2 regions of the Nitratireductor sp. WH36-1 genome follow, and region 1 is predicted to be linked to the other one. Evidence: riboswitches for the same ligand, from Rfam matches in the RefSeq annotation. Region 1 holds a riboswitch; the other holds the start of a gene.
The links. A riboswitch is a leader RNA that binds a small molecule or an ion and turns the genes downstream of it on or off. The one in region 1 is predicted to bind S-adenosylmethionine.
Positions count from the first base shown of each region.

Region 1 (14,799 bases):
GCGAACTGGTCAACACCAAGCGCCGCTTCGTGAGCGCGGTGGGCGCGGGCACCACCTATCCCGACTACAAGCCCGCCCCCTTCATTGTGTCGCAGGAGGTGGAAGGCGTCGATCTCGTGACGGTCGTGACGGAGGGGATTTTCTCCTATTGCGGCGTGAAGGTGAAGATCGACACCGACCGGCATCTCGGCCCTGAAGCCGCGACGGTGCGCGCGGATGGCGAGGCGGTTGGCCATGTGACCACGGCTGAATATGGCAGCCAGATGCTCTCGCTCGGCGGGGTGCAGCACCTGACGGGCGGCTCCAAGGCGGAAGGCCGTGTCACCTGCCAGGCGCTGATGGACCTGTGCAACAAGAAGCCGGTGGAGCTGACCATCGACGGCGGTGCAGGCATTGTCGTGCAGGCGGGAAAGCCGCCGGTCATCGACGGCACGCGCGAGGAGCGCATGCGGGTCGGCTGCGGGTCGGCGACCATTGGCATGTTCGCCTCGCAATGGAAGGGGCTGGTGGACGAGGTGGTTGTCGTCGATGACCACATCACCGGCGTCGTGTCCGAGCATCAGGCGGGCAAGGTGATCGGCTGGGAAGACACCGGCATCAAGATCATCGGCCGACGCTCCACACCGGGGCGCTATTTCAAGGTGTCCGAGCCGGGGCTTGGCTGGGGCGGCACGACCATTGACGATCCGCTGGAAATTCTTGGCCCCTTCAATGAGAAGAAGGGCGCACGGCCCGGACTTTCGCTGCTCATGGTGTCCACCACGGGCGAGCAGTTTTCCTATTACGAGCTCGATGAGGCGCTGAAGCCCGTCAAGAAACCATTCCCCGAACGCCTGCGCAAATCCGTGGAACTGATCGAGGAGAATTGCGAGCCGGCGCTTTGCACCGTTCTGTTCATGGGCGGTGCGGGAGGCAGTCTTCGCGCTGGTGTGACGGAGAATCCGGTCAATCTCACGCGCTCGGTTCAGGGGCTCAGAACCTATGTCACGGTTGGCGGCGCGCCGGTCTATGTGTGGCCGGGCGGTGGCATCACCATCATGGTGGATGTGATGCGCACGCCCGAAAATGCTTTTGGCTATGTGCCGACCCCGGCGCTGGTCGCACCCATCGAGTTCACGCTCCGGCGGGAGGATTACATTCGCCTCGGCGGCTATGCGGATGAGATCCGCAGCGTGGAAGACGTGCTGGAAAAGGGCGGCGAGTACTTCAATCAACGTGAGGCGCGGGGCGCTGCTGCATCGAACCCCTGGCCGCCGCTACACCAGTTGCGCCGGGAGCCGAAGCGATGAGCGGCCCGACCGCCAACTGGTTGGCCGATGGGCGTCGTCTGCATCTGAACCACGGCCCGATTGATCTGATTGTCGAGGCGTTCGGCGCGGAAGATGAATGCCGTGCGGCCTGTCGGCAGGCCGTTGCGCGGTTCGATACGATCCTTGAAGAACTGGTGGCGGAACTGCCGGCTCTGCGCAGCCCTGTCGGTGAAGAGCCGCGCAGTTTTGCATCCACCACCGCGCGCCGCATGGAGGCGGCGGCAGAGCGCCATGCGCCTGCCTTTGTCACGCCCATGGCGGCGGTGGCCGGGAGCGTTGCCGATGAGGTTCTTGCTGCTCTCGTTGAGGGGCGGACGCTGGCGCGCGCCTATGTGAACAATGGCGGCGACAGCGCGTTTTATCTCAGGGAAGGCGAAAGCCTCGAAGCGGCCATTGCCGGAACTGGAAACGGCTTCGCCGACCGGGTGACAATCCGCTCAGACGATCCCGTGCGGGGCATGGCGACGAGCGGGTGGCGCGGGCGCAGTCATTCGCTCGGCATCGCCGATGCGGTGACGGTGCTGGCGCGTTCCGCTGCTTCTGCCGATGTGGCAGCGACGCTGATCGCCAATGCGGTTGATCTGCCGGGGCACCCGGCAATATCCCGCGTTCCGGCCTGTGAAATCGATCCCGACAGTGATCTGCGCGACCGTCTGGTGACGCAGGCTGTTGGCGCGCTTTCGCGGTCCGGGGTTGCGCAGGCGCTTGGGCGCGGTCTTGCGGTGGCCGAGGCGATGCGCGACCGTGGTCTCATCGAGAGTGCGGCCCTTTTCCTGTGCGGTGCGGTGCGCGAATGCGGCGCTGCCCCGCTTGTCAGCATGCGTGATCGCGCCGCCAAAGGCGCAACCGGACCCAGAAACATTTCCAGCAACAGGATTGCCCATCATGCCTGAATTCGCCCTGCGCAAGATCGCGCTCGTGACCGAAGAAATTCTCCATGAGGGCGGCCCGGCCCCGATGAAGCCGCGTCGCCGCGCCGCCGCTCTGGCACTGGTGAAGAACCCCTTCGCCGGGGGCTATGTGGAAGAGGTCGAGAGCGCGATGGAGGATTTGAAGCCGCTCGGGCTGGAGATGTCCGACCGCCTCATCGCTGCGCTTGGCGGCGACATTGCGGTGATCGATGGTTTCGGCAAGGGTGCCATTGTCGGTACGGCCGGTGAGCTGGAACACGGAGCGCTGTGGCATGTGCCGGGCGGCTACGCCATGCGTGAGCGGCTGGGCGATTCGAAGGCCATCGTCCCCTCGTCCAAGAAGGTGGGCGGGTTTGGCGCGCGCATCGATATTCCGCTCGGCCACATCAACGCGGCCTATGTGCGCAGCCATTTCGACGCGATGGAAGTGGGGATGCCGGATGGTCCGCGCCCCGACGAAATCCTGTTTGTGCTTGCCATGGCCTGTGGACCGCGTATCCATGCGCGCATGGGCGGCCTGACGGTCGACGAAGTGAAAGGCGAGGACGGTCTCAGATGACAGTGGAGCGCGACGGGCTCGGGATGCAGGCCGAAAACAACACGGCCGATGTCTATGAGCTCGGCGAGCAGGTTGGCTTCATCCTGCGCAAGGCCAACCAGCGCCATCTGGCGATTTTTGCGGCGCGCATCAGCGATCTGACGCCGCCGCAGTTTGCTGCGCTGGCAAAGCTTCACGAGGTTGGTGCAACCTCCCAGAATCAGCTTGGCCAGCTGGTGGCGATGGACGCCGCGACCATCAAGGGCGTTATCGACCGGTTGAAGGCGCGCGATCTCGTTGCGCTTGAGCCGCATGGCAGCGACAGGCGCCGTCTGGTCGTCAGCCTGAGCGACAAGGGCAGGGAGACGATCGAGGCGCTCCTGCCGGATGCGCTGGAGGTGAGCGAGGAGACGCTGGCTCCACTCACCCAGCGCGAGACGGCCACTTTTCTGCGCCTTCTGGCAAAGCTCGCCGAAGGCTGAGGCTAACCCCGGTTATAGGCGGGTTTTGCGCGCAGGAATGTGAGCAGTGCGCCATAAGGCGCGAGCATGGCGAAGCCGATCAGCAGTTTTACCGCGAAATCGCCAAGCGCCAGCGAAAGCCACAGGGGCGCTTCAATGCCTGTGCCGAACAGCGAGACCGGGAAGGCCAGAGAAGCGTCTTCCAGGCCGAATGCCGTGTCGAGAAAGGCAAACCGCGCGGCAAAGGCCAGCGAGAAGAAGAGCACCGTGTCGAGCATGGAGCCGATCAGCGTCGAGATGAGCGGCGCGCGCCACCATGCGCTGCCGCGAAGCCGGTCGAAAACGGCGACGTCGAGAAGCTGTGCAAAGAGGAACGCTGCGCCCGAGGCAATCGCGATGCGCGGGCTGGCGAGCCAGATCGAGAGAATCACTGCCAGCACGAAACCTGAAAGCACCACCCGCCGGGCGGCGCCGGGGCCGAAGCGGCGATTCGTCAGATCGTTGATGAGAAACGCCACCGGATAGGTGAAAGCGCCCCAGGTGAGAAGCTCACCCAGGCCAAAATGGCGAAACGGAAACTGAACGAGAAAGTTCGAGGCGGTCACGATGATCGCCATGGAGGCCATGAAAGGCCAGATCGCATAAAGCCGATTCATTTTTTTATCCTGGGTGATGGAACCAGAAAGCTCGCCAGCGGTACAAATCCTGAAAAGGCTTGAAGCCTCAACCCGGAAATGCACGCCCCATGGCGAGCCGATCATCCTGTCAAACAGTGCCCCGGCTTTGCCGGGGCGCAGAAGCCTCAGGCAGCTGCAACCTGTTCGGACATCTTCTTCTCGACCTGCTTCTTCAGCAGACGTGCACGCTGGGAAAGCTCATTCGCTTTCGCCTTCACGAGGAACGCGTCGAGGCCACCACGGTGCTCCACCGTGCGCAGGGCGCTGGCGGAAACGCGCAGACGCACGTTCTGGCCAAGAGCCTCGGACTGCAGGGTCACGTGGCACAGGTTGGGCAGAAAGCGACGACGCGTCCTGTTGTTCGCGTGGCTAACATTGTTGCCGGTCATTACGGCTTTGCCGGTCAGTTCGCAGGCGCGGGACATTTTTCAAACCTTCATCGTCTTGGCCCGTCCATACCCCACTGCCGCACCTTAAATTGGCGGCGCGCGGTTGATCATTGGCGGCCTTATGGAAAAAGTTGCCGTTCCATAGAGATATTTGGCGAGCGGGTCAAGCACCCAGCGCCCCTGTTCGGACAATCTCCATGGCCCTTTTCCAAAGAAATGCCTTAATATTCCTCTTCACGCAAGGGGAAGGGACGCTGCCGGTTCGCCGGCCTGGCTGGAGGAGACCGCTCGTGATGCGGCCTGCTGGATATTGTCTTGTTGTTGCGATTGGCTTTTGCGCCGCTTCAGGAACCGCTCTGGCGGAGACCGAGACGCACCGCCTTCGCTATGATGCGTTTCTCTATGGCATCCCCATTGGAAAGGCCGATTTCACGAGCCGTCTGGACGAAAGCCGCTTCGAGGTTTCGGGGCGGTTCGCCAGCGCCGGCATTGCGCGCCTGTTCGACAAGACGGATGGCACGGTGATTTCGAAAGGCCGGCTCTCCGGCGATGCCGTGACGCCATCTTCCTATGAGCTTGCCTATCTGAGCGGCAAAAAGCGTGAGACGACCACGATCCGTTTTTCCAAGGGGCAGATCACGGAGACGGTGATAACGCCGAAGCCCAAGAAACGGGGCAAGGACTGGGTGGCCGTGTCGAAGAAGGATCTCGCCGGGGCGCTTGATCCGCTGTCGGCCCTGCTGTCGCCGGCGGCAAGTGCAGCCGACGTCTGCAACCGCCGCTTCAAGGTGTTCGATGGCGAAATGCGCGCAGACATCGTTTTCTCGCCGGCAGCCAGAGGAGAGTGGATCGGCACGGACCTGATCACCTGCAGGGCGAAGTTCATCCCGGTCTCGGGTTATCGCAAGGGACGCTCGACCATCGCTTTCCTGCGCGACAAGGCTCGTCTATTGGTAGCTTTCAGACCGCTTGGGGCGCGTGGCCATCACACGCCTGTCGAAGCGCGGATTGGAACCAAGGTCGGCACGGTGCACATTCGCGGCCGTCCGGTTGATTGAGGGGCGCATCTGCGCCGGGAGGGGATTTTGGCGCGCGCCACGCTGATCGGATTTACCGCTGTTGCCATGTGGGCGCTTCTGGCGCTTTTCACAGCCGGGTCGGGCGCTGTCCCGCCATTTCTTCTGTCGGCGCTGGCCTTTTCGGTGGCCGCGCTGATCGGTCTCGTCATGCGGGTGGCCGCGCCGTCCTCTGCGCCTGCCGCGCCCATTCCGCCCGTGGTCTGGCTGATCGGCATTGCCGGCCTGTTCGGCTACCACTTTTTCTATTTCACTGCCCTGCGCAATGCGCCGGCGGTGGAGGCGAGCCTGATCGCCTATCTCTGGCCGTTGCTCATCGTGCTCGGCTCCGCGCTCATGCCGGGCGAGCGGCTCGGCTGGCATCACATTGCCGGCGCGCTTCTGGGGCTTGTGGGCACCGCGCTCATCATCACCAAGGGCGGCGGCTTCACCTTCGAGAGCCGCTATGCGCTGGGCTATGCGGCGGCGGGGGCCTGCGCGTTTTTCTGGTCCGGTTATTCGCTCCTGTCGCGCCGTTTTCAGGCCGTGCCGACGAGCGTCGTGACCTGGTTCTGTGCGGCGACGGCGATCCTTTCCGCACTCTGCCATGTGTTGCTTGAAGAAACCGTCTGGCCGGTCTCCACGAGCGAGTGGCTGAACGTGCTCGGTCTCGGGCTGATGCCGGTGGGCGCTGCGTTCTACGCCTGGGATTACGGGGTCAAGCGCGGCAACATTCAGGTTCTGGGCGCGGCGAGCTATGCCGCGCCGCTTCTTTCGACGCTGATCCTGATTGGAGCCGGCGCGGCGGAACCCTCCACCAGCATCATCGCCGCCTGTTTGCTGATCACCTTCGGCGCGGTGCTCGCGGCAAAGAACATGATCCTGAAACCGTCGCGGAAGAAGGCCGGTGAGCCGGCCTGATCCCGTGACGTGAGGTCAGGGCCAGCGGCGTGAGGTCATGACCAATGATGTTAGGTCAGGAAATGTCCTTGCGCTTCCTGATTTCGGCGAAGACTTCCTCTTCGCTCGCGCCTTCCATGCCGAGATTGCGGCGGATCACCGGATCATGCGCGCGCAGGAACGGATTGGTGGCCATCTCTGCGCCGATGGTGGTTGGCAGGGTAGGCCTGCCCTCGCTGCGCAGACGCGCAATCTCTTTTGCACGCTCCTTGAGCACCGGGTTGGTGGGGTCCACCGTCAGGGCGAAGCGCGCATTGGTTTCCGTGTATTCGTGGCCGCAATAAACGATTGTCTCAAGCGGCAGGGCGGCGAGCTTCTGGAGCGAGGCGAGCATCACCGGCGGCTTGCACTCGAACAGCCGCCCGCAGCCAAGCGCAAACAGCGTGTCGGCGGTGAACACGACGCCGGAATCGGCGAAGTAATAGCTTACGTGCCCCGCCGTGTGCCCAGGCGTTTCGATCACCCGAACCGCCTGCTTGCCGACGCGTACCGTGTCGCCTTCCTTCACCGTGCTGTCGATGCCGGGAATGCGCCCGGCTTCTGCCGCCGGGCCGATGATGGTCAGGCCGAAACGCTCCTTGAGCGCGAGATTGGCTTCCACATGGTCGGGGTGATGGTGGGTTGTCAGGATCATCGTCGGACGCCAGCCGGTGCGTTCCACGGCTGACAGGATGGCGCGCTCTTCCGGCGCGTCGATCAGCGCCGTTTCGCCGGTTTCGCTGTCATGGGCCAGAATGCCGAAATTGTCGCTGCGACAGATGAATTGTTCGATTTCCAGGGCCATGAATCTCTCCGTTGTCGGCTGGACGATAGGGCGGGGGCGGCGGCTTGTCACGCCGGGTGCGACAATTCTTGCCGGTGTCGTGGAAGGGGGGTACCGTCCCTGCCATGATTTCGGACATTGTCGCGCTTCGCGCCTTCTATTCCTCCCTGCTCGGTCATCTGGCCGAGCGCTCCATCGCCATGGCGCTTTCCGCCATCTGGTCGAAAAGCACCAGCGAGCGGTTTGTCGGGCTTGGCTACACGCTGCCCTGGCTCGACCGTTTCGGCGCGGATGCGGAGCGCACCTTCGCCTTCATGCCGGCCATGCAGGGCGCGGTGCCGTGGCCCTCGGGCAAACCCTCGGCCACCGCTCTGGTGTTCGAGGAGGAACTGCCGCTGCCCGACGCCTCCGTCGACCGTGTGCTGATGGTGCATGCGCTGGAGCATGTGGAGAACCCGCAGCAGGCGCTTCTGGAAATCTGGCGTGTGCTGGCCCCGGGCGGGCGGCTGATCATTGCCGTGCCGAATCGGCGTGGCATGTGGGCGCGTTTCGAGCACACGCCGTTTGGCACCGGGCGGCCCTATTCGCGCGCCCAGCTTGCCGAGGCGCTGCGCGAGGCGAATTTCACCGCCACGGCCTGGGGGGACGCGCTGCACTTCCCGCCATCGGAGCGGCGCTTCGTGCTGCGGCTGCATCAGCTTCTGGAGCAGGCCGGGCGGCGTTTCTGGCCGATTTTCTCGGGCGTTCTGGTGGTCGAGGCGGAGAAGCGCCTTTATCAGGGGTTGCCGGTGGCGGCGCGGGCCTCGCGGCGCGTTTTCGTGCCGGTGCTTTCGCCGCAGGGCGCAACACGGGTTGGCGGCCTTCGTCGCGCTGGGGGGCGCAATGGGAGCCGAAACGGGGGAAAGGGATAACCATCATGGCAATGAGCACATCCGTTACGGAACTCTTCGGCATCGAACTGCCGATCCTTCTGGCGCCCATGGCGGGATCTGCCGGATCGGCGCTTGCGATTGCCGTGAGCAGCGCCGGCGGTCTCGGCTCGCTGCCCTGCGCCATGCTGACGCCGGAGAAGATACGCGCCGAGATGGAGGCGATCCGAAAAGGGACGGACGGACCGGTCAATCTGAACTTCTTCTGCCATGTGCCGCCTGAACCCGATCCCGCGCGCGAGGCGGCATGGCGCGAGCGTCTGCGGCCTTTTTATTCCGAATTCGGCATCGATCCCGATGCGGCCCCGCCCGGTGGCGGGCGCAATCCTTTCAACGAGGAAAGCTGCGTCATCGTCGAGGAGACGCGCCCGGAAGTGGTGAGCTTTCACTTCGGCCTGCCGGATGAGGCGCTGATGGCGCGCGTGCGCGAAGCGGGGGCGAAGATCATCGCTTCGGCGACCACCGTGGCCGAGGCGCGCTATCTGGAAGAAAACGGCTGCGACGCCATCATCGCGCAGGGCGCGGAAGCCGGCGGACATCGCGGCGTCTTTCTGGAGCCGGAGATTGCGACGCAGCCCGGCACGCTGGCGCTGGTGCCGCAGGTGGTGGACGCGGTTTCCGTTCCGGTCATTGCAGCCGGTGGCATCTGCGACGGGCGCGCCGTGGCGGCCTGTTTCATGCTTGGCGCTTCCGCCGTTCAGGTGGGGACGGCCTATCTGCAATCGCCCGAGGCGCTGACCGGCGCGGGCCATCGCGATGCGCTGGCGCTGGCGCGGGACGACCGCACGGTTCTGACCAATGTGTTCACCGGCAGGCCAGCCCGCGGGCTTTTGAACCGCTTCGTCAGCGAAGTGGGACCGATGAGCGATGATGCGCCGGAGTTTCCGCTGGCGACGGCTGCCATTGGCCCGCTGCGCGCTGCGGCGGAAAAGGCCGGGGTGAGCGATTTTTCGCCCTTATGGGCAGGGCAGGCGGCGGCTTTGGCCGCGCCCATGCCGGCGGGCGAACGCACGGTGAAGCTCGCCCGCGACGCTGCCGCGCTTCTACGCGGCTAGCAATTTCATTTCGTAGCCTGATGCCCTGCGCCGATCTCCGCCAGATCGTAGGGCGTCGACTGGTAGACCTGGTTGATCCAGTTGCCGAACAGAAGATGCGCGTGCGAGCGCCAGCGGTTTAAGGGCGGGCGGCTCGGATCATCATCGGGGTAATAGCCGTGCGGCACGGCGACCTCGGTTCCCGAAGCCACATCGCGATCATATTCCTCCTTCAGCGAGGTGGAATCATATTCGATGTGGTTGAACATGTAGAGCCGGTTGCCCGTCTCCTCCGTCAGCAGGCACGGCCCCGTGACATCCGATTCCATCAGCACCTGCAGGCCCGTTTCCGGCTTAATGTCGGCGGAACGCACTTCGGTCCAGCGCGACACCGGAATGGCGAAATCGTCGGAGAAACCGGCGAGGAAGGGTGAGGCGGGTGCGTTGTTGCGATGGCGGAAGACGCCGAACGCCTTCTTCTCCAGCGTGTATTTGGGAACGCGGTGAAAGTGCCATGCGGCGGCCATTGCGCCCCAGCAGATGAAGAAGGAGGAGTGGACGTTGGTCAGCGTCCAGTCGAAAATCTTCTCCAGTTCCTTCCAGTAGGTGACGTCTTCGAACGACAGAAGCTCGATGGGCGCACCCGTGATGATGAAGCCGTCGAACTTGCGGTCACGCACTTCTTCCCAGGTCTGGTAGAAGGAGATGAGGTGGTCTTCCGACGTGTTCTTGGCGCGGTGGTTGCCGATGCGCACAAGCGTCAGCTCCACCTGAAGCGGCGAAGCGCCGATGAGGCGGGCGAACTGCGTTTCGGTGCGGATCTTGTTCGGCATGAGGTTGAGCAGTCCGATCTGCAGCGGGCGGACGTCCTGCCGCAGCGCTGTTTCCTCGTCCATCACGGACACACCTTCACGCACGAGCACGTCGCGGGCGGGAAGCTGGTCGGGGATCTTGATCGGCATTGTTTTGCTCCAAACAAAAAGGACCGGGCTCCAAACAAAAAGACCGGCAGCGAAATCGCGGCCGGTCTCAGCAATATTCTTGCATCGCACGGCCTTTTAGCGAGTTGTTTTACGTGGCTGCAAGCCGACCGGCCAAATCACCACGAATGGAGATCATTATTTAAGGTGGCGTTTTCTTTGCGTCAATCGCCGTCATGGTCTAAAGCATCTGACGGATTTTCGCCTGAGACAGGCGTTCCCATCAACCGTTTCCCTAGAGCAGGACCATTCAATGAGCACGTCCGACCGTCCCGAACCGAAGCCCGGTGTCATGGATATCGCCGCTTATGTACCCGGTCGCGAAAGCGCGCCCGGCGCCATGAAGGTGTGGAAGCTCTCCTCCAACGAGTCCCCGCTTGGCCCTTCGCCAGCGGCCGTTGAGGCGATTTCCAAAACCATGGGACATCTGGAGCTCTATCCGGACGGTTCGGCGACGGCGTTGCGCGAGGCGATTGCCGAGACCTATGGCCTGAACCCGGCCAACATTCTCTGCTCCAATGGTTCTGACGAATTGCTCGGCCTGCTGGCCCAGACCTACATCAAGCCCGGTGATGAAGGCATCTTCACCGAGCATGGCTTCCTCGTTTACCGCATCCAGATCCTGGCCGCCGGCGGCAAGCCGGTGGTGGTGAAGGAAGACAATGAGCGCACCGACGTGGATGCGATCCTTGCGGCGGTGACGCCGAAGACGCGCATCGTTTTCCTGGCCAACCCGAACAATCCGACCGGCACCTATATTCCGGTTGAAGAGGTGCGCCGCCTGCAGGCCGGCCTGCCGAAGGATGTGCTTCTGGTGCTGGACGCCGCCTATGCGGAATATGTGCGCCGCAACGACTATGAAGCCGGCATCGAGCTGGTGTCGTCGAGCGAGAATGTCGTCATGACGCGCACCTTCTCGAAGATCCACGGCATGGCGGCGCTGCGCATCGGCTGGATGTATGCGCCGGCTCACGTGGTGGACGCGGTGAACCGCGTGCGCGGCCCCTTCAACGTCAATGCGCTGGCCATTGAGGCCGGTGCTGCGGCGATCCGCGACAAGGCGCATCTGCAGCGCGCGCTTGAGCACAATGAGACCTGGAGCGCCTGGCTGGTTGAAGAGCTTGGCAAGCTTGGTCTGCGTGTGACGCCCAGTGTCTGCAACTTCCTGCTGATCCACTTCCCGGAGAATGGCGGCAAGACGGCTGCGGAGGCCGATGCCTTCCTTGGTTCGCGCGGTTATGTGCTGCGGCGTGTGGTGCCTTATGGTTTCCCCAACGCCCTGCGCCTGACCGTCGGCCCGGAAGAGGCCAACCGCGGCGTCGTCGCCGCTCTCAAGGAATTCATGGAAGGCTGAATCGTGCCTGACCCTCTTTTTAACAAGGTCGCGCTGATCGGCATCGGCCTGATTGGCTCGTCGCTTGCACGCGCCATCAGGCATGCCGGTCTGGCGTCGACCGTCGCCATCTCGACGCGCAGTGAACAGACGCTGGAAAAGGCCCGCGAGCTGGAACTGGGCGATGTCTACGAGCAGGACGCGGCTGCGGCGGTGCGCGATGCCGATCTGGTGATCATTTCGGTGCCCGTTGGCGCTTCGGGTGCGGTGGCGCAGGCGATTGCGCCGGCGCTGAAGCCGGGCGCGATCGTGACCGACGTTGGCTCCACCAAGGCATCTGTTGTCGCGCAGATGCAGCCGCATCTGCCGGACACTGTGCATTTCATCCCCGGCCACCCAATTGCCGGTACGGAGGATTCCGGACCTGCCGCCGGTTTTGCCGATCTGTTCGAGGGGCGCTGGTGCATTCTGACGCCGCTGCCGGACACGGATGCGGATGCGCTTGCGCGTCTGTCAGCCTTCTGGGAAGGCTGTGGCGCGATGGTCGACAGCATGGACCCGGAGCACCACGACATGGTGCTGGCCATCGTTTCGCACCTGCCGCACATCATCGCTTACAACATTGTCGGTACGGCGGACGATCTGGAAGCGGTGACCAAATCCGAGGTCATCAAATACTCGGCCTCAGGTTTCCGCGATTTCACGCGTCTGGCAGCGTCAGACCCGACCATGTGGCGTGATGTGTGCCTGCACAACAGTGATGCCATTCTGGAGATGCTGGCGCGTTTTTCAGAAGACCTTTCCGCGCTTCAGCGCGCGATCCGCTGGGGCGATGGCGACAAGCTGTTCGAGATGTTCACGCGCACCCGCGCCATCCGTCGCTCCATCATCGAGGCGGGCCAGGACATCGACGTTCCGGACTTCGGACGTCACGCGCTGGCCCATCCTGAAAAGCCGTAAGGCTTATCTGACGGGCGGTACGCGCCCGAGCGGAATGAAACCGACAAAGACACGGCCCTGGCGGATATTGACCGGCAGGGTCGGCGCCTTGCCGAGATTGGCAAGCCCCGATGTGATGCTTTGGATCTGATCGCGCTGTGCGGGGAAAAGATCGCCGGCAAGACGCGCAATGGTCTGCGGCTCGTTGACCGTGACGCGCAGCTCGGCGTCAATCAGACCGTTCTCCGCAATACGTATCGGCCCCTGAAGGCTGAGCCCGGCCTCGGTGCCGGCCACGCTGAGGCGCAGGTTCTGCACATTGCCGGAGCGTCCACGCAGCCCGTTTCGTGCATTGGCCAACAGCGCCACGCCATCATCCAGCGACAAAAGCACTTCACCATCAAGCGCCGGAATGGTCGCGCCGCTGGTGAGAGCCGGGTCGAGCGAGAGCTTCTGCGCGATGAAGGCGAAATCCACATTCGCGCCGTTCTGGCGCGTGTGGGTCTGAATGCTGTCTGCGCGCGCGATGGGCTGACGCGTATCGTCGTCCAGCGTCAGGACCACATTGGTGGCCTCGCTCGAAACGCGCTCCGGCAGGCGGGTGGTGAGACGCGCGCTGAGGCGCATATTGTCCCAATTCGCTTCAACCGGCGGGAAATGGGGGGCGGTAATTTTCGCGGGCGAATCCAGTTCACCCACGGTGCGCATCGGCTGATAGACCTGCGCTGCGGAACGGAACGCGCCAGCATTCACGGAGACGCCGGTCTCGGCGTTTTCGAAGGAAACGCTGCGGCAGAACAGGCCGATGCGGAAGGGATAACCCCGGGCCGTCGGTTCCTCGCAATTGACGTTCTGCTGGCCGAGATTGATGTCCTCGATGGCCGTGATGGTGCGGCGCTCCAGCGTGTCGGCAGCATAGAACCAGCCGCCGGTGTAAACGAGAATGGCCAGCACAATGAACAGCGCGAACAGCAGGAAGCGGCGGCTGGTATTGCGTTTGGTGCGTTTTCTTGACGGCATGAAGTCCTCCGGTTAACCCGTTCGCCACCAGTGATGACGACACAGCAACACCCTTTCAAGCATTGGGCAGGCGATATGGACGATTTTTGGGTCTTTGGCTACGGATCGCTGATGTGGCGGCCGGGTTTCGCCCACACGGAGACCCGCAAGGCCAGACTGCACGGCTATCGCCGGGCGCTCTGCATCCATTCGCATGTGCATCGCGGCACGCCGGACCGGCCGGGGCTGGTGCTCGGGCTGGACCGTGGCGGTTCATGCCTTGGGCTCGCTTTTCGCGTGCCGGGAGAATTGCAGCGCGAAGTGGTGGACTATCTGCGCGAGCGCGAACTGGTCACCAATGTCTATCTGGAGCGCCGGGTGGGCATTCGGCTTGAGGATGGTTCGGCGGTCGAGGCTTTGACCTATGTGGTCGACCGCGCCCACGGGCAATATGCCGGCAGCATGGACATCGACCACGCGGCGCAGCAGGTGAGCGCATCCGTCGGGCAATCCGGGCCCAATGTCGATTATGTGCGCAACACGGTCGAGCACTTGCAGGCGCTGGGCATTCGCGATCACTGGCTTGAAGCGGTGGCTGCCCGCACCGGCAATGCGGGCAAGGGCGTTATCTAGGGTCCTGACCCTGGGGTCGGGTCTGGCTTCAGGAGGCGGCGGTGACGCCCAGCTGCTGAAGGCGTTTGCGGGCTGTCTCCGGCAGCGGCGGCGGATTGGCCGAAGTGGCTGCTTCAACCAGCATTTCATCGCAGGCCGCTTCCGTTTCGCCGACAAGGCGCTTCTGAAACTCCTCGCGCGACAGGCCGGGCTCGATGGGCGGCAGGAAGCGCGCGCGAATGACGCCCGGATGGCGCAGGAACTTGCGCCGGGGCCAGAACAGGCCGGCCGCATGGGCAACCGGCACCACCGGGACGCCAAGCTGTGAGTAGAGCTCGACAATGCCGTATTTATAGGCCGGTTCCGCGCCCGGCGGACGGCGCGTGCCTTCGGGATAGATGATGAGCTGGCGATTTTCCTTCATCAGCTCATGGGCCTGCTTCACCGCCTGCTTGAGCGCCTTGGTGCGGCTGCCGCGATTGATCGGGATCATGCGCATCTTGGCCACGTACCAGCCGAAGAAGGGGATCCACATCAGTTCGCGCTTCAGGATGTAGAGCGCATCGGGAATGTGCGGCAGAAAGGCAATCGTGTCCCAGAAAGACTGATGCTTGGGCGCGATGATGCAGGGACCGTCCGGGAGGTTCTCCAGCCCCGAAATCTCCGAGCGCCCGCCGGTCATCGCCTGTTGCAGCCACAGGCTCGAGGAAGCCCAGAACTTCGGCACGAACCACGCCTTCTTGCGTGGCAGCAGGAAGAAGATGGGCGTCCAGAACAGCATCTGCACGATGAGGTTCAGGTAGAAGACGGCATTGAAGGTGGCTGATCGGATGAGGAGCATGATAGGGCCCGTTAGAGCAATTCCAGGAAAAACGGGAGCCGGTTTTCCGTCCGGAATTGCACGAAAAC
Region 1 is NZ_CM178970.1:841,711-856,509, forward strand. It holds gene AC4PTT_RS04060 (6-hydroxynicotinate reductase) at 1-1,289, shown strand, start outside; gene AC4PTT_RS04065 (UPF0280 family protein) at 1,286-2,203, shown strand; gene AC4PTT_RS04070 (amino acid synthesis family protein) at 2,196-2,780, shown strand; gene AC4PTT_RS04075 (MarR family winged helix-turn-helix transcriptional regulator) at 2,777-3,241, shown strand; gene AC4PTT_RS04080 (queuosine precursor transporter) at 3,244-3,876, opposite strand; gene rpmB (50S ribosomal protein L28) at 4,023-4,322, opposite strand; gene AC4PTT_RS04090 (DUF3108 domain-containing protein) at 4,580-5,344, shown strand; gene yddG (aromatic amino acid exporter YddG) at 5,372-6,262, shown strand; gene gloB (hydroxyacylglutathione hydrolase) at 6,318-7,085, opposite strand; gene AC4PTT_RS04105 (class I SAM-dependent methyltransferase) at 7,190-7,975, shown strand; gene AC4PTT_RS04110 (NAD(P)H-dependent flavin oxidoreductase) at 7,981-9,048, shown strand; gene metA (homoserine O-acetyltransferase MetA) at 9,054-9,989, opposite strand; SAM riboswitch at 10,066-10,143, opposite strand; gene hisC (histidinol-phosphate transaminase) at 10,261-11,361, shown strand; gene AC4PTT_RS04125 (prephenate/arogenate dehydrogenase family protein) at 11,365-12,300, shown strand; gene AC4PTT_RS04130 (DUF2125 domain-containing protein) at 12,304-13,299, opposite strand; gene AC4PTT_RS04135 (gamma-glutamylcyclotransferase) at 13,375-13,911, shown strand; gene AC4PTT_RS04140 (lysophospholipid acyltransferase family protein) at 13,940-14,731, opposite strand.

Region 2 (14,799 bases), 1.1 Mb from region 1:
ACCGTGCTCGAGATCGCCGACAGCGGCGACGGCTATGAAGTCGTGCTCGACAGCCCCTACAACCGTCGCATCACCCATGAAACGCAGATGACCATGGACGGCCCCGCCGCCGGCTCCGATCTGGTCAAGACCAACGCAGATCCTGAAGGCGTTTCGCCCAAGGGCACGATGAACAATTGCGGCTCCGGCAAGACGCTCTGGGGCACCTATCTGACCTGCGAAGAAAACTTCAATGGCTATTTCGGTGCGACCGCCGAGCGTGAAGCCACCGAAGGCGAAAAGCGCTACGGCATCGGCGGCGAAGGCCGTTACGCCTACGAAAAGTTTGAAGAGCGCTTCGACCTCGCAAAAGAGCCCAACGAGCCGAACCGCCATGGCTGGGTCACGGAAATCAACCCGCTCGACCCGTCCTCCACCCCGGTCAAGCATACGGCGCTCGGCCGCTTCAAGCACGAGAACGCCGAGATGGTGCAGGCCGCCGACGGACGCATCGTGGTCTATATGGGCGACGACGAGCGCGGCGAGTTCATCTACAAATATGTCTCCGACAAGAGCTGGGCCGAAGGCCAGCCGACCGATGGCCTGCTGTCGAACGGCACGCTGTATGTCGCAAAGTTCAATGACGACATGACCGGCGAGTGGCTGCCGCTGACCCCGGAAAGCACGGGCATGGAACTGGCGGACATTCTGGTGTTCTCGCGCATGGCGGGCTCCAAGGTCGGCGCGACCACCATGGACCGCCCTGAATGGGTTGCCGCAAACCCGCTGCGCGTGGAGGTGTATTGCGCCCTCACCAACAACAAGAACCGTGGCGTGAAGGCCAATGCCGGTGGTGATGAACAGCCGGTGGGCGGCCCCAACCCGCGTGAGACCAACAATTACGGTCAGATCGTGCGCTGGCGCCCGGCTGGCGAAGACCACGGCGCAGACGGCTTCACCTGGGATCTCTACGTCATGGCCGGCAACCCGACCGTCTACGACAACGTCTATGCCGGCTCGGAAAACGTCAACGAAGGCAACATGTTCAACTCGCCCGACGGTATGGCCTTCTCCTCCGATGGCATGCTGTGGATCCAGACCGACGGCGACGACAGCAATGAAGGCGAGTTCGCTGGCCAGGGCAACAACCAGATGCTGGTCGGCAATCCCGAAACCGGCGAGATCGCCCGCTTCCTGACAGCGCCGAACGGCGCGGAAGTGACCGGCCTCAGCTGGTCGCCGGACGGCAAGGTCGCCTTTGTCGGCATCCAGCATCCGGGCGGCAACTGGCCGGACGGAAACGGCAAGCCGCGCTCGGCGGTCATCGCGGTCTGGCGCGAAGATGGCCAGGCCATCGGCTGATTGCCCACCGCCGCAGATCAGAAAGGGGACGTCCTGCGGGACGTCCCCTTTTGCATGCGGGGGCGAATTCGGAGATGGCGCACCATCCCGCTCACTCTCTTGACCCGCACAGCGGACAGCCCTTTTCGTTTCAAAACGAGCCGTTTATGACGGCTTGACGCAGACACATTTCCACCCCACCTGTCAGCCGCCCCGCATAATGCAATTCACCAACCGGATCACCACACCGTGCAAGCGCTCAAGAGCCTGATTGAATCCCGCCGTTTCGAGGCGGTCATCACCGTCCTCATCGTCATCAACGCCGTCACGCTCGGGCTCGAAACCTCAGAGCGCGCCATGGCCGCCCTTGGCCCGCTGCTGCTGACGATCGACCGGGCAATCCTCGGCGTCTTCGTGCTGGAACTCATGGCGCGCTTCGCGGTCTACCAGAAGAATTTCTTCCGCGATCCCTGGCGCATCTTCGACCTGTTGATCGTGGGCATCGCGCTGGTGCCGGCAACGGCCGGCCTCTCGGTGCTGCGCGCACTGCGCATTCTGCGTGTGTTGCGGCTGGTCAGCATGGTGCCGTCGCTGCGCCGGGTCGTTGGCGGCCTTGTCGCGGCGCTGCCCGGCATGGGCTCCATCATGCTGCTTCTGGGCCTCGTCTATTATGTGTTCGCCGTGATGGCGACGAAGCTTTTCGGCGCATCCTTCCCAGACTGGTTCGGCACGATCGGTCATTCGGCCTATTCGCTGTTCCAGATCATGACGCTGGAAAGCTGGTCGATGGGCATCGTGCGACCGGTGATGGAAGTCTATCCGCTTGCCTGGATGTTCTTCATCCCCTTCATCGTCTCCACCACCTTCACGGTGCTCAACCTCTTCATCGGCATCATCGTCTCGGCCATGCAGGCCGAGCATGATGAGGAAGCATCGGCAGAGCGCACGGCGCTACAGGCCGAGCAGGAAGTCATCCTCGATGAAATCCGCGCCCTGCGCAAAGAAGTGCAGGCGATGAATGCCGAAAAGCAGAAGGTGGAGCGCTGATCGGAACGATCAGCGCATCCGGAAATGCTTGGAGAGCTTGAGCGACTGGCCCTGATAGTTTGACTTCAGGTCCGCGCCATAGAGCGCGCTCGGCCGCGACAGCATCCGCTCATAAACGAGCCGGCCAACGATCTGTCCATGTTCGAGAATGAACGGGACTTCGTGGCTGCGCACTTCCAGAACGGCGCGGCTGCCGGTGCCGCCTGCCGATGAATGGCCGAAACCGGGATCGAAGAAGCCGGCATAGTGAACGCGGAATTCGCCCACCAGCGGATCGAAAGGCGTCATCTCGGCGGCATGGAAAGGCGGCACATGCACCGCCTCCTGCGACACGAGAATATAGAACTCGTCCGGATCGAGAATCAGGCCGCCAGCGCCATCGCCGGTGAGCGGTTCCCAGAAATCGGCAACCTCGTGCTGGTCGCGCTTGTCCACGTCGATCAGCGCCGTGTGATGCTTCGCGCGGTAGCCGATCAGCCCGTTTGCGTCGCCACTCAGATCCACCGAAAGCGCAATGCCGCCCTTGGTGATGTTCGGCTCTTCCGCCGCGACCAGCGTTTCACGCGCATGCAGGTCAGAAAGCGCGCTTTCATCAAGCAGCGCCTTGCCGGTGCGGAAACGGATCTGCGACAGGCGCGAGCCGGTGCGCACAACGATGGGGAAGGTGCGCGGGCTCACCTCCATGTAGAGCGGGCCGGAATAGCCGGCGGGGATCTTGTCGAACTCCTGGCCATTGTCGGTCATCACGCGCGTGAAGATGTCGAGCCGGCCGGTTGAGCTTTTCGGATTGGCGGAAGCCGAGATGCCATCCGGCAGATCGAGCCCTTCCAGAAGCGGCACGATGTAAACACAGCCGGTTTCCAGAACCGCCCCCTCGCCCAGCTGGATCTCGTGCAGCTTGAGCCGGTCGAGCTTTTCCGAAACGCGATGGTTGGGACCGGGCAGGAAGCTGGCGCGCACGCGATACGCCACAGCGCCAAGCCTGAGGTCGAGACTGGCCGGCTGGATCTGGTCAGGGTCCAGTGGGCGGGCCGAGGCCAGCGCCCCGTTGTCGAACAGTGCCGCGATGTCCTTGTCCGGCAGAATTCCCGCTTTTGCCAACGCCCCTTCTCCTTGCACAGGGTTTAATTGAACGAGGTTTAGCGCCGCTTGTCGTTGACGCAAGGCGCTTGAGGGTCTAATGGACCTTTATCCCGTGGTGATTTGGCCGGTCGGCTTGCAGCCACGTTAAAGAAGTCGCTAAAAGGCCGCGCTCGATGGACGAACCGGCATGCGACTTTTCGCGGCCGGTTTTTTTGTTGGGTAAAGAAGCGATGACCGATCATTTCGAAGACAACTGGAAACCACAGACAGCCCTCGTGCATGGCGGGGTCACCCGCTCGCATTTCGGCGAGACCTCAGAAGCGCTCTATCTGACTCAGGGCTTCGTTTATGACAGCGCGGAAGCCGCCGAGGCGCGCTTCAAGGGCGAAGAGCCCGGTTTCGTTTACTCGCGCTATGCAAACCCCACCGTGGACATGTTCGAGCGCCGCATGTGTGCGCTGGAGGGTGCAGAAGAAGCCCGCGCCATGTCATCCGGCATGGCTGCCGTCACCGCCGCCCTTCTCTGTTCTCTCAAGGCGGGCGATCACGTGGTCGCCGGCCGCGCTTTGTTCGGCTCCTGTCGCTGGGTGGTCGAGACGCTGATGCCGCGCTACGGCATCGAAACCACGCTGATCGATGGCGCAAAGCTTGAGAACTGGAAAGCCGCCGTGCGGCCCAATACCAGGCTGTTCTTCCTCGAAAGCCCGACCAACCCGACGCTGGAAGTGGCCGACATCGCCGGTGTCGCCGCACTTGCCAACGAAATCGGCGGGCGACTGGTGGTCGACAACGTGTTCGCCACGCCGCTCCTGCAAAAGCCGCTGGAGCTTGGCGCACACGTGGTCGTCTACTCCGCCACCAAGCATATTGACGGTCAGGGCCGTTGCCTTGGCGGCGTCGTGCTTTCGGACCGGGAGTGGGTGGACGAGCACCTGCAGGATTTCTTCCGTCACACCGGGCCGAGCCTCTCGCCGTTCAACGCCTGGACGCTGCTCAAGGGGCTGGAGACACTGCCGCTGCGCGTGCGCCAGCAGACCGAGAGCGCCGGCCGCATCGCGGATCTGCTCGCCGGGCATCCGAAGATCGCGCGCGTCATCTATCCCGGCCGCAAGGACCACCCGCAGGCCGACATCATCGCCAAACAGATGAAGGGTGGCTCGACGCTTCTCTGCGTCGAACTGAAGGGCGGCAAGAAGGAAGCCTTTGCGTTTGAGAATACGCTGAAAATCTTCCAGATTTCCAACAATCTGGGCGATGCCAAGAGCCTCATCACGCATCCCGCCACGACGACCCACAAGAACCTGTCGGACGAGGCGCGCGCCGAGCTTGGCATTGGCGATGGCACGCTGCGCCTTTCGGTGGGCCTCGAAGACGGCGACGACCTTGTCGCCGATGTCGAGCGCGCGCTGGACGCGGTCTAAACCTCAGCCCCGCGCTCCAGGCCGGTTCAGCCGAACCGGCCTGCCGCCAGAACGATGCGCGACACGGTCGTGTAGAGCGTGATGAGAGCAAAGGCGTAGGCAAAGATCGCGAACCATTGCGGGAAAAGGCACATGGCCACGAACACGGCCAGCGTCTCGCTGGCCTCGGCAAGCCCCGTGGTGAAGAACAGCGATTTCTCGCCCCGCGCCCTGCTCTTGAGACGGTGTTTTTCGGCCATCACCGCATAGGCGAGAAAGCTCGCCCCATTGACGTAGAACGCAAGAAGCAGCACCCCGCCGGCAATGGCGTTGGCCTCCGGATCTGCAATGATGAAGCCAAGCGGCACCGCGCCGTAGAAGGCGAAATCGAGCACAATGTCGAGATAGCCGCCGAAATCTGTCTTGCCATTGATGCGCGCCACAGCGCCATCCAGCCCGTCGCACAGGCGACTGGCGAGAACAAGCGCCAGTCCGGCCCAATAAGCGCCGAATGCGATGGCCGCCGCTGCCGCCAGCCCCAGAACCAGACCTGCATAAGTGATGGCGTTCGCGCGCACTCCCGCCGCCGCGAGCTGCGTCGCCATGGCCGACAATCCGGGATCGATCTTTCGGTGCGCCCAACCGTCAAGCATGTTTCACCACTGTTTCCCTGCTGAACGGCCCATGATTAGCGTCTTTCCTGCTCTCATGCCGCTCACAATGGCGTCATGGGAACGTTATGGAGAGCGTCACTGGGGAGCATTATGGGGCCTTCCTGAGCGAAGACGCCATGAGCTCTGCCGTAATTTCTGCTATAGTCGCGGTCTTTCATGAAGACGCGCAACGCGATGCTCGCGTGGCGCGTCCAGCAAGAGCTTGCCCCAATGTATCGAACCGTCACCCAATCCATCGAAGTGTGCGCCGAGCCCAGCTATCTGTCGTCCCAGTCGGACCCGGAAAGCCGTCATTTCGTCTGGGCCTATCGGATCACCATCACCAACCATTCGCCCGAAACCGTTCAGGTGGTTTCGCGCTACTGGCACATCACCGATGAAACGGGACGGGTGCAGGAAGTGCGTGGCGAGGGCGTGGTCGGCGAACAGCCGGTGCTGCAGCCCGGCGACAGTTACACCTACACCTCCGGGTGCCCGCTTACGGCACCCTCGGGCATCATGGTCGGACGCTACACCATGCGCGGTCCGCATGGTGCATTCTTCGATGTGGACATCCCGGCCTTTTCGCTCGACCTGCCGGGCGCGGCCGCACGGATCAACTGAAGTCGGCGGGGTCGAACACGTATTCCGTCGAGCAGAACTCGCAGGTCACACGGATGGAGCCTTCATCCGTGCTCTCAGCCAGCTCTTCCGGCGTAAAACCGTCCAGAACCGCCTTGATCTTGTCGCGCGAGCAGGAGCAGTCGTCCAGCACGTTCGTGCCTTCATAGACACGCACGCCATGCTCGTGGAACAGGCGATAGAGAAGCCGCTCCGACCCCACGGTGGGATCGACCAGCTCGGTCATCTCGGCCGTGGAAAGCAGCATGCGCGCTTCCTGCCAGGCATCATCTTCGGGATGCGTCGAGCCGTCATGGTTCTCGTCGCCGTCACCGCCGTGCAGATCCGCGCCGCGCATGCGCTCATGCGAAGCCGGCAGGAACTGCAGGAGAACGCCACCCGCGCGCCAGTGTTCCTGGCCGCCATCGGCGCCCGGCAGAACCATCTTGGCCACGCCAAGCCGCACCTCGGTCGGGATCTGTTCGGACTGGCGGAAATAGGTCTTCGCCACGTCTTCGAGATTGGTGCCGTCGAGCTGGACGATGCCCTGATAGCGCTGCATGTCCGAGCCCTGATCCACCGTCAGCGCCAGAACGCCGGCACCGAGCAGATCTTCAGGCGAATCCTTGCCCGCTTCCACGGCCTGCGCCAGACGGTCCTCATCGAACCGCGCATAGGCGCGCACCGAGCTCGGCGTCGCGAAATCGGCAACCAGCATGTCCACCGGCCCGTCGGAACGGGTCTGCACGATGAACTTGCCCTCGAATTTGAGCGAGCTGCCCAGAAGCACCGTGAGCACGATCACTTCGGCAAGCAGCCGCGCCACCGGTTCGGGATAGGTGTGACGGGCGAGAATCTGGTCGAGCATCGGCCCGAGCTGGACCGCGCGGCCGCGCACATCCAGAGGCTCCACATCGAAGGGCACGACGTGATCGTCGCCGGCGAAGCCGAACTCGCCCAATTTTCTCGCTTCGCTCGTCACCGGGTTAAACACCATGCAAGGACTGCTTTCTGTGCGTGAAGACGGTTTTCAGCCTCGTCAAACACCACTGAATGCGGGCCGTCAATAACCTCGTCGGTCACTTCTTCGCCGCGATGCGCCGGCAGGCAGTGCATGAACAGCGCGTCGGACCTGGCGTGTTTCATCAGCGCTTCGTTCACCTGGTAGGGCATGAACACGTTGCCACCGCGTGCGCGATGCTCCTGGCCCATCGAAACCCAGGTGTCCGTGACGACACAGTCGGCGTCCGCCACCGCTTCTTCTGCGGTCTTGGTGAAGGTGATGCGGCCACCATTGGCGCGCGCCCACTCGACATATTTCGCGTCCGGCTCGCTGCCCTTCGGCACCGCGATGTTGAGACGGAAATCCATGCGCGCCGATGCCTCGATGAGCGAGTGCAGAACATTGTTGCCGTCGCCGGTCCAGGCGAACAGCTTGTCCTTCACCGGGCCGCGATGCTCCTCGAATGTGAGGATATCGGCCATGATCTGACAGGGATGCGTATCATCGGTCAGGGCGTTGATAACCGGGACCGTCGCGTTTTCCGCCAGTTCCAGCAGGCGCTCATGCGCCGTGGTGCGGATCATGATCGCATCGACATAGCGCGACAGAACCTTCGCCGTGTCGGCGATGGTTTCCGAGCGGCCAAGCTGCATTTCCGCGCCGGTCAGCATGATGGTCTCGCCGCCCAGCTGACGCATGCCGACATCGAACGACACGCGGGTGCGCGTCGACGGCTTGTCGAAGATCATGGCAAGCGCCTTACCCTCGAGCGGCTTCTCGCGCTCGCCGGCTTTCAGACGCTCCTTGCGCGCACGCGCATCGTCCAGCATGAAACGCAGGTCCTGCGCGTCCACGGTCGAAAGATCAATGAAGTGGCGAAGACCGCTGGCCATGCCCGTCTCCCTGGTTTTATCAAGCATCGGCTTTTTCGGTCGCGTTCACCGCGGCAGCGGCATCGTGAATGCGCTTCACCGCCTCGCGAATTTCGTCTTCGGTCACGATCAATGGCGGCAACAGACGCAGCACATTGTCGCCGGCCGGCACCACCAGCATCTTCTGGTCGCGCAGGGCTTCCAGAAGGCGCAGGTTCTGCACCTTGCATTTGATGCCGATCATCAGACCTTCACCGCGAATACCCTCGATCACATCGGGGAACGCGTCGGCAACGGCGGCAAGCCCCTGCTTGAGCTGGAGGCCGCGCGCGGCGATGTTTTCGAGGAAACCGTCCTCCAGCACCACATCGAGCACAGCATTGCCGACCGCCATGGCGAGCGGATTGCCACCAAACGTCGTGCCATGGGTGCCGGGCGTCATGCCCTTGGCAGCCTCGGCCGTGGCAAGGCAAGCGCCGAGTGGGAAGCCGCCGCCAATGCCCTTGGCAACCGCCATCAGATCCGGCGTGATCTCGGCCCATTCATGGGCAAACAGCTTGCCCGTGCGCCCGACGCCGCTCTGCACCTCATCAAGGATGAGCAGCAGACCGTGCCGGTCGCAAAGCTCGCGCAGACGACGCATGAAGGCATTGGGAACCGGGCGCACACCGCCCTCACCCTGGATCGGCTCCACAAGGATAGCCGCCGTTTCCGGGCCGATTGCCTTTAAGAGCGCATCTTCGTCACCGAACGGCACCTGATCGAAACCTTCGACCTTGGGGCCGAAACCTTCAAGATACTTCGCCTGTCCGCCGGCAGCGATGGTAGCGAGCGTGCGACCGTGGAACGCGCCCTCGAACGTGATGATACGGATACGCTCGGGCTGGCCGTTCACATGGTGATAGCGTCGCGCCGTCTTGATCGCGCATTCCAGCGCCTCTGCGCCCGAATTGGTGAAGAACACCTTCTCGGCAAAGCTGCTCTCTGCAAGGCGCTCGCCCAGACGGGCCTGACCGGGAATTTCATAGACATTGGAGACATGCCAGAGCTTGCCGGCCTGTTCCGTCAGCGCCTCTACGAGGTGCGGGTGCGCATGCCCCAGTGAATTGACGGCAATGCCGGCAGCGAAATCGAGATAACGCTCGCCATCAGCCGTTTCGATCCAGCAGCCCTCGCCGCGCTCGAATGCGAGGGGTTGACGGGCATAAGTTCCATAAAGCGCAGATTCACGCATCCACACGGTCTCCGCTGAGCCTGAGAATTGGTTCCTGCCTCGCGCGGACGCGCGTGCAGAAGGATGAAATCAAAATGCCGCCCCAAGGGCGGCACTACGGGATTTATCGGTTGTTTCCGCATAAGTGTCAACGCACGCGGCACGACAGCCAGGTGACACCGAAAACCAGCAAATTGGGGAAAACCCTAAAAAGCGAATCAGCTTACGGTAAGGACTCTTGTCACGGAGTCAGACGATAAGGTAGTTTCTGGTCAAGCAAAAAGACTACATTTTGTGCGGCGGACCACTTCTACCATGATTATATGGTGCTCCCTCGGCTTTGGCTGAGCGAGACTGGATTCGGATTCCGCACGCTGGACAGGAGCGTGTCCCGATGAACTGGACTGACGAAAGAGTCGAAACCTTAAAGAAACTTTGGGCGGAAGGACTGAGCGCAAGCCAGATCGCAGCCCAGCTTGGCGGCGTCAGCCGCAATGCCGTGATCGGCAAGGTGCACCGCCTCAAACTCTCCAGCCGCGGTCGCGCAACGAGCCCGCGCACGCGCCAGAAGAAGGCAGCCACCGCAGCGCCGACCACGACGACGACCACCACGCGTCGTCCGCGCGCCACGCGGCCAACCACGGTGTCCATCGGCGCAACCGCGCTTCAGGCGCAGTTCGACCAGGAGCCGGTGGCCCAGACCTATATCCGTCCGGTTTCGGACGTGGTTGTGCCGATCTCGCGCAAGCTGGAGCTGGTGCAGCTCACCGAAACGACGTGCAAATGGCCGAACGGCGACCCGCTGTCGGAAGAATTCAGCTTCTGCGGCAACGAAGCCGGCGAGAACGGCCCCTACTGCGCCTACCATTCGCGCATCGCCTACCAGCCCGCTTCGGAGCGGCGCCGGGCGCGCTGATCGCGAAAGACTTCTCCTCTGCACTACCCGGCTCGCATCATGCGCAGCCGGGTTTTTCTTTGCCTGAGTGAAATCTGAAGCACCGCACGGGCCGAGGGCGCGGGAAGCCCCTCGCCCTCGCCTCAATCAACGGCTACCGGCTTGCTTGCCCGCTCTCGTGGCTAGTTTTCGGGCGCCGCGACAACCCGGTGGCTCTGATCTTCCTTTGGACGCTCGAGCGGTAACTGCCGGCCCGTCACGATGTGATGCACCGTTTCCGCAATATTGGTCGCATGGTCGCCGATGCGTTCGATGTTCTTGGCGCAGAACAGAAGATGGGTGCAGGCCGTGATGTTGCGCGGGTCTTCCATCATGTAGGTGAGCAGCTCCCGAAAGAGCGACGTGTACATGGCGTCGATTTCCTCATCCCGGTCGCGCACGAAACCGATGCGCTCCACGGAACGGGAGGCATAGACATCGAGCACCTCCTTGAGCTGGGTCAGCGCCAGGCTCGCCAGCGCCTCCAGCCCGCGGAAAAGACGGATCGGCTGACTGCCCTCGGTCACCGCAACAACGCGCTTTGCGATGTTCTTGCCGAGATCGCCGATGCGCTCCAGATCCGATGAAATACGAATGGCGCCCACGATCTCGCGCAAATCGTCGGCGACCGGCTGGCGCTTGCCGATGATGATAACGGCGCGTTCACCGATCTCCCGCTCCTTCTCATCAAGGAACAGATCATCCTCGACCACCTTGCGGCCCAGTGCGGCATCCGACTGCACGAGCGCAGCGACGGATTCCGCCACCATGCGCTCAGCATAGCCACCCATGGCTGCAATCTGGTCCGACAGATAGTTCAACTCATCGTCGAATGACCGCATCGTGTGCTGTGTCTGCATGGTTTCAATCCTTCTCAGCCCGACCTTCTCAGCCCGGTCGGCCTCGTTGCCTGCCATCCCTACTAAGTTATTGTGATGGCGGTAAAATGAAAGTGGTGACGCAATCTGCGCCCGGACTGTTCTGCCTTACCCTGCCGGCGGCACGGGCGGGAAATGAACGGTGAACGAAGAGCCCTCTCCCGGCGCCGATTTCACGGAAAGCCGCGCATCGTGCCGCGTCAGAATGTGCTTCACGATGGAAAGGCCGAGGCCCGTCCCCTTCTGGATCCGGCTCGTTTCGATATCCACGCGATAGAAGCGCTCGGTGATGCGCGGGATGTGCTCTTCGGGAATGCCGGGACCGAAGTCGCGCACCGTGATCCGCACCTCATCCATCGGGCTTGCCTGCTCGGCCGATACGATAACACGCTCACCGTCACTGCCATATTTGCAGGCGTTTTCGATCAGGTTCTCGAAAACCTGAACAAGCTCATCGGAATGCCCGGCGATCAGCATCGGTTTGACACCGAGCTCCGAAACAAACTCGACATCATTCTCGCCGGCAATGTGACGCATGGACTCCATCACGCCCTTCACGAGCTCCACCACATCGAGTTGCGTGCTCGGCTTCTGATAGGGCTTCATCTCCAGCCGTGACAGCGACAGGAGATCATCGATGAGCCGCGCCATACGCTGCGTCTGGTTCTGCATGATCTGCAGGAACTTTTCCCGCGCCGCCGGGTCATCGCGGGCCGGGCCGCGCAGCGTTTCAATGAAGCCCGCAACGGAGGCCAGCGGCGTGCGCAGCTCATGGCTGGCATTGGCGATGAAGTCCGCCCGCATCCGGTCGATCCGGCGCGCTTCGCTCTGATCCTTGAAGAGAAGGACATAAAGGCCAGTATCATTGCCAATGCGGCTCGCCACCACCCGGTAGGCGCGCTCGACGGGGACCCGCTCCGCATAATTGATCGCGACGGACTCCTCCGCACCCGAGATCACCTTGGCGACCAGCTCATGCATTTCAGGCGCACGGAATTTCAGGCGCAGCGACACGCTCTTCGACACAGGGCCGAACGCAAGATCAGCCGCCTCATTGGCATAGAGTATGCCGCCATTGCTGTCGAAGATGTACAGCGGGTCAAGCACCGCCGCCGCCAGATAGACGGCAGGCAATGAATTGATGTCGCCCTTCTTCGGGCGCGGCTTCTCGGCCTTGCCATTGCTGCGTGCGCCCGCAAAAAGGGCGCCAGCGGCTTTCAGGGCCGATCCGATACGAGCAACAAGACCGCGCTCAACGCCGTCCTGATTTTCCTGCCCATTGTTCTCATTCGCACTCATTACGAAGTCCATTCCCGCGATCGTCAGGCACGCCCGCTTCAGGGTCTCTTGTTATGAAGAAGAATTGTCATTCCGTCTTCACTGCTGGACCTTGTATCAAGCTGCAAATAGCATTGACACTCTCATGATTCAGGATCGGTTTTATGAACAAGCCTTTGGAAAACCCTGCCCTCGAAAAAATCAAACCTTTCAAGCTCACGATTGCAGGCGAGGAAAGGACTTTCGACATTGACGAACCGGACCTTCCTGACTGGGTCAAGGAGCGGGAACTCACAGCCGGCGGTTTTCCATATGACGAAAAAATGGACCGTGACGACTACGAAAAGCAGCTCGAAACGCTGCAGATCGAACTGGTAAAGCTGCAGGCATGGATGCAGAAAAGCGGCGCGCGGGTTATGGCGCTCTTCGAAGGGCGAGACGCTGCTGGCAAGGGCGGTACGATTGCGCGCATTCGCACCTATCTCAATCCGCGCAATGCCCGCAATGTCGCGCTGCCCAAGCCCACCGAGACGGAGCGCGGGCAGTGGTATTTCCAGCGTTACGTCACCCATTTCCCGACGAGCGGCGAATTGGTGACCTTCGACCGCTCCTGGTACAATCGCGGCGGCGTCGAGCCGGTGATGGGTTTCTGCACGCCCGAGCAGCATGAGCAGTTCCTGAACGAAGCGCCCGACTTCGAGCGGGCCATCGTCAATGACGGCATCCATTTCTTCAAATTCTGGCTGAACATCGGCCAGGAAACACAGCTTGAGCGCTTTCATGACCGTCGTCACAGCGCGCTCAAATACTGGAAATTCTCTCCCATGGACGTGGCCGGCATTCAAAAGTGGGACGCGTACTCCCGCGCCCGCGACACCATGCTGGAACGCACCCACAGCGCCCACGCGCCCTGGACGGTGGTGCGCGCCAACGACAAGCGCCGGGCACGGTTGGCGGTCATTCGGCGCATGCTGCTCGCCATCGCCTATGACGGGCGTGATCTCGACGCCATCGGCCCCGAAGACCAGCTCATCATCGGCACAGGTCCCGGCTTCCTGGATTAACGGCCAGCTGCATTCAGGAACGGCAATGTCGGGCGGAGACGCCCGACACACGATCTTTCGCCCCTGCCTGAACGCCCGTTTCAAAAACACCGCCGCAGCCAGGCTACGGCACACCGACCCTTCAGGATCACGCCTGACGCTCCTGAACCTTTCCGACCGGCAAATGACCGCGGCTATGCCGCCTGTGCGGTGTTTTCTCCCAGTGATGCGGGGTCCAGTAGAGCTGCCAGATGCATCGCCATGCGGCCACCGACATCAGGCACCAATAGGCCGGCGTCCATACGATCCGCTTCCAGAAGGCGGGTCGCTCGGTCTTCTGCAAGGTCATCCAGCCGAGCAGCAGAAACGCGCCATGCCCGAGAACCACGTTCACTATATCGATATAGAGCAGCGACTGCTGGAAGGCCTGAAACTCGCCGCCCAGCATCAGATAGACGATGACGCCGAATGCGGTCAGGAAGAAAAAGCCATAAGCCAGCGCCGAGAGCACCATCCCTGCGAACAGAACCTGCATGATCACGAAAGAACCCAGCCCCAGCTCGCGCGCGGTCAACTGCGGATTGCGCATATGGACGAGCCATGTCTGCGCCCACCCCTTGAACCAGCGCGTGCGCTGCGGCAGCCATGTGCGCACATCCGTGGGCGCATCTTCCTGCGTCGGGTTCCAGATGACGCTCGCACGATAGCCAAAGCGGCTGAGGCGCGCCCCGAGGTCGGCGTCCTCGGTGACATTGTAAGGGTCCCAGCCGCCCGTCGCTTCCAGCGCCACACGCCGGAAATGATTGGAAGTTCCACCCAGCGGAAGCATCAAGCCGGATCGCGCCAGCCATGGAAGGACCGCCCGAAACAGCGCAGCGTATTCCAGCGCGAACATCGCTGAAATCCAGCTCTCCCGACTGTTGGATATGGTCAGCGGCGCCTGTACACAGGCCAGCTTCTCGTCGGCAGTCTCGAAAGCGTTCCAGGCCTCCACCAGCTGGAACGGATGCGGCCTGTCTTCCGCATCATAAAGCGCCACAAAATCGCCGGAGGTCATCGGCAGGGCGTAGGAAAGCGCTTTTGGCTTTGTGCGCGGGCCGCCCGCCGGCACCTCAATCACTTCGATATAGGGGCGCAGCTCCTGCGCCCGAAGCGCTGCAAGCGTTTCATGGTCATCCGCCTCGCAGACCAGCTTGATTTCCAGCTTGGCGCGCGGCCACACGATCTTGCCAAGCGACATCAGAAGATCGGGAACGATCTCGGCTTCCTTGTAAAGCGCCACCAGAACCGAATAGACCGGCATGTCAGCCGGCCCGATCGTGGTGAAGCGCGGCCCCGGCGAACGTTTGACACCCAAACCGACAACCACCCGCAGCAAGACGCAGGAAAGGAACGCCAGCGAAAACGCGCCATGGAGCACCAGCAGCGTGGCAGAAGGCGCAAAGACGGCCGCA
Region 2 is NZ_CM178970.1:3,804,596-3,819,394, forward strand. It holds gene AC4PTT_RS18135 (PhoX family protein) at 1-1,341, shown strand, start outside; gene AC4PTT_RS18140 (ion transporter) at 1,570-2,367, shown strand; gene AC4PTT_RS18145 (2'-deoxycytidine 5'-triphosphate deaminase) at 2,377-3,468, opposite strand; SAM riboswitch at 3,553-3,630, shown strand; gene AC4PTT_RS18150 (O-succinylhomoserine sulfhydrylase) at 3,681-4,871, shown strand; gene AC4PTT_RS18155 (CDP-alcohol phosphatidyltransferase family protein) at 4,898-5,503, opposite strand; gene apaG (Co2+/Mg2+ efflux protein ApaG) at 5,735-6,127, shown strand; gene AC4PTT_RS18165 (Hsp33 family molecular chaperone) at 6,120-7,121, opposite strand; gene argF (ornithine carbamoyltransferase) at 7,103-8,020, opposite strand; gene AC4PTT_RS18175 (aspartate aminotransferase family protein) at 8,040-9,233, opposite strand; gene AC4PTT_RS18180 (GcrA family cell cycle regulator) at 9,607-10,128, shown strand; gene phoU (phosphate signaling complex protein PhoU) at 10,290-11,006, opposite strand; gene AC4PTT_RS18190 (ATP-binding protein) at 11,133-12,323, opposite strand; gene ppk2 (polyphosphate kinase 2) at 12,467-13,366, shown strand; gene AC4PTT_RS18200 (glycosyltransferase) at 13,494-14,799, opposite strand, start outside.
Region 2: linked by a shared signal. The riboswitch ahead of AC4PTT_RS18150 (O-succinylhomoserine sulfhydrylase) and the one ahead of metA (homoserine O-acetyltransferase MetA) in region 1 are both predicted to bind S-adenosylmethionine.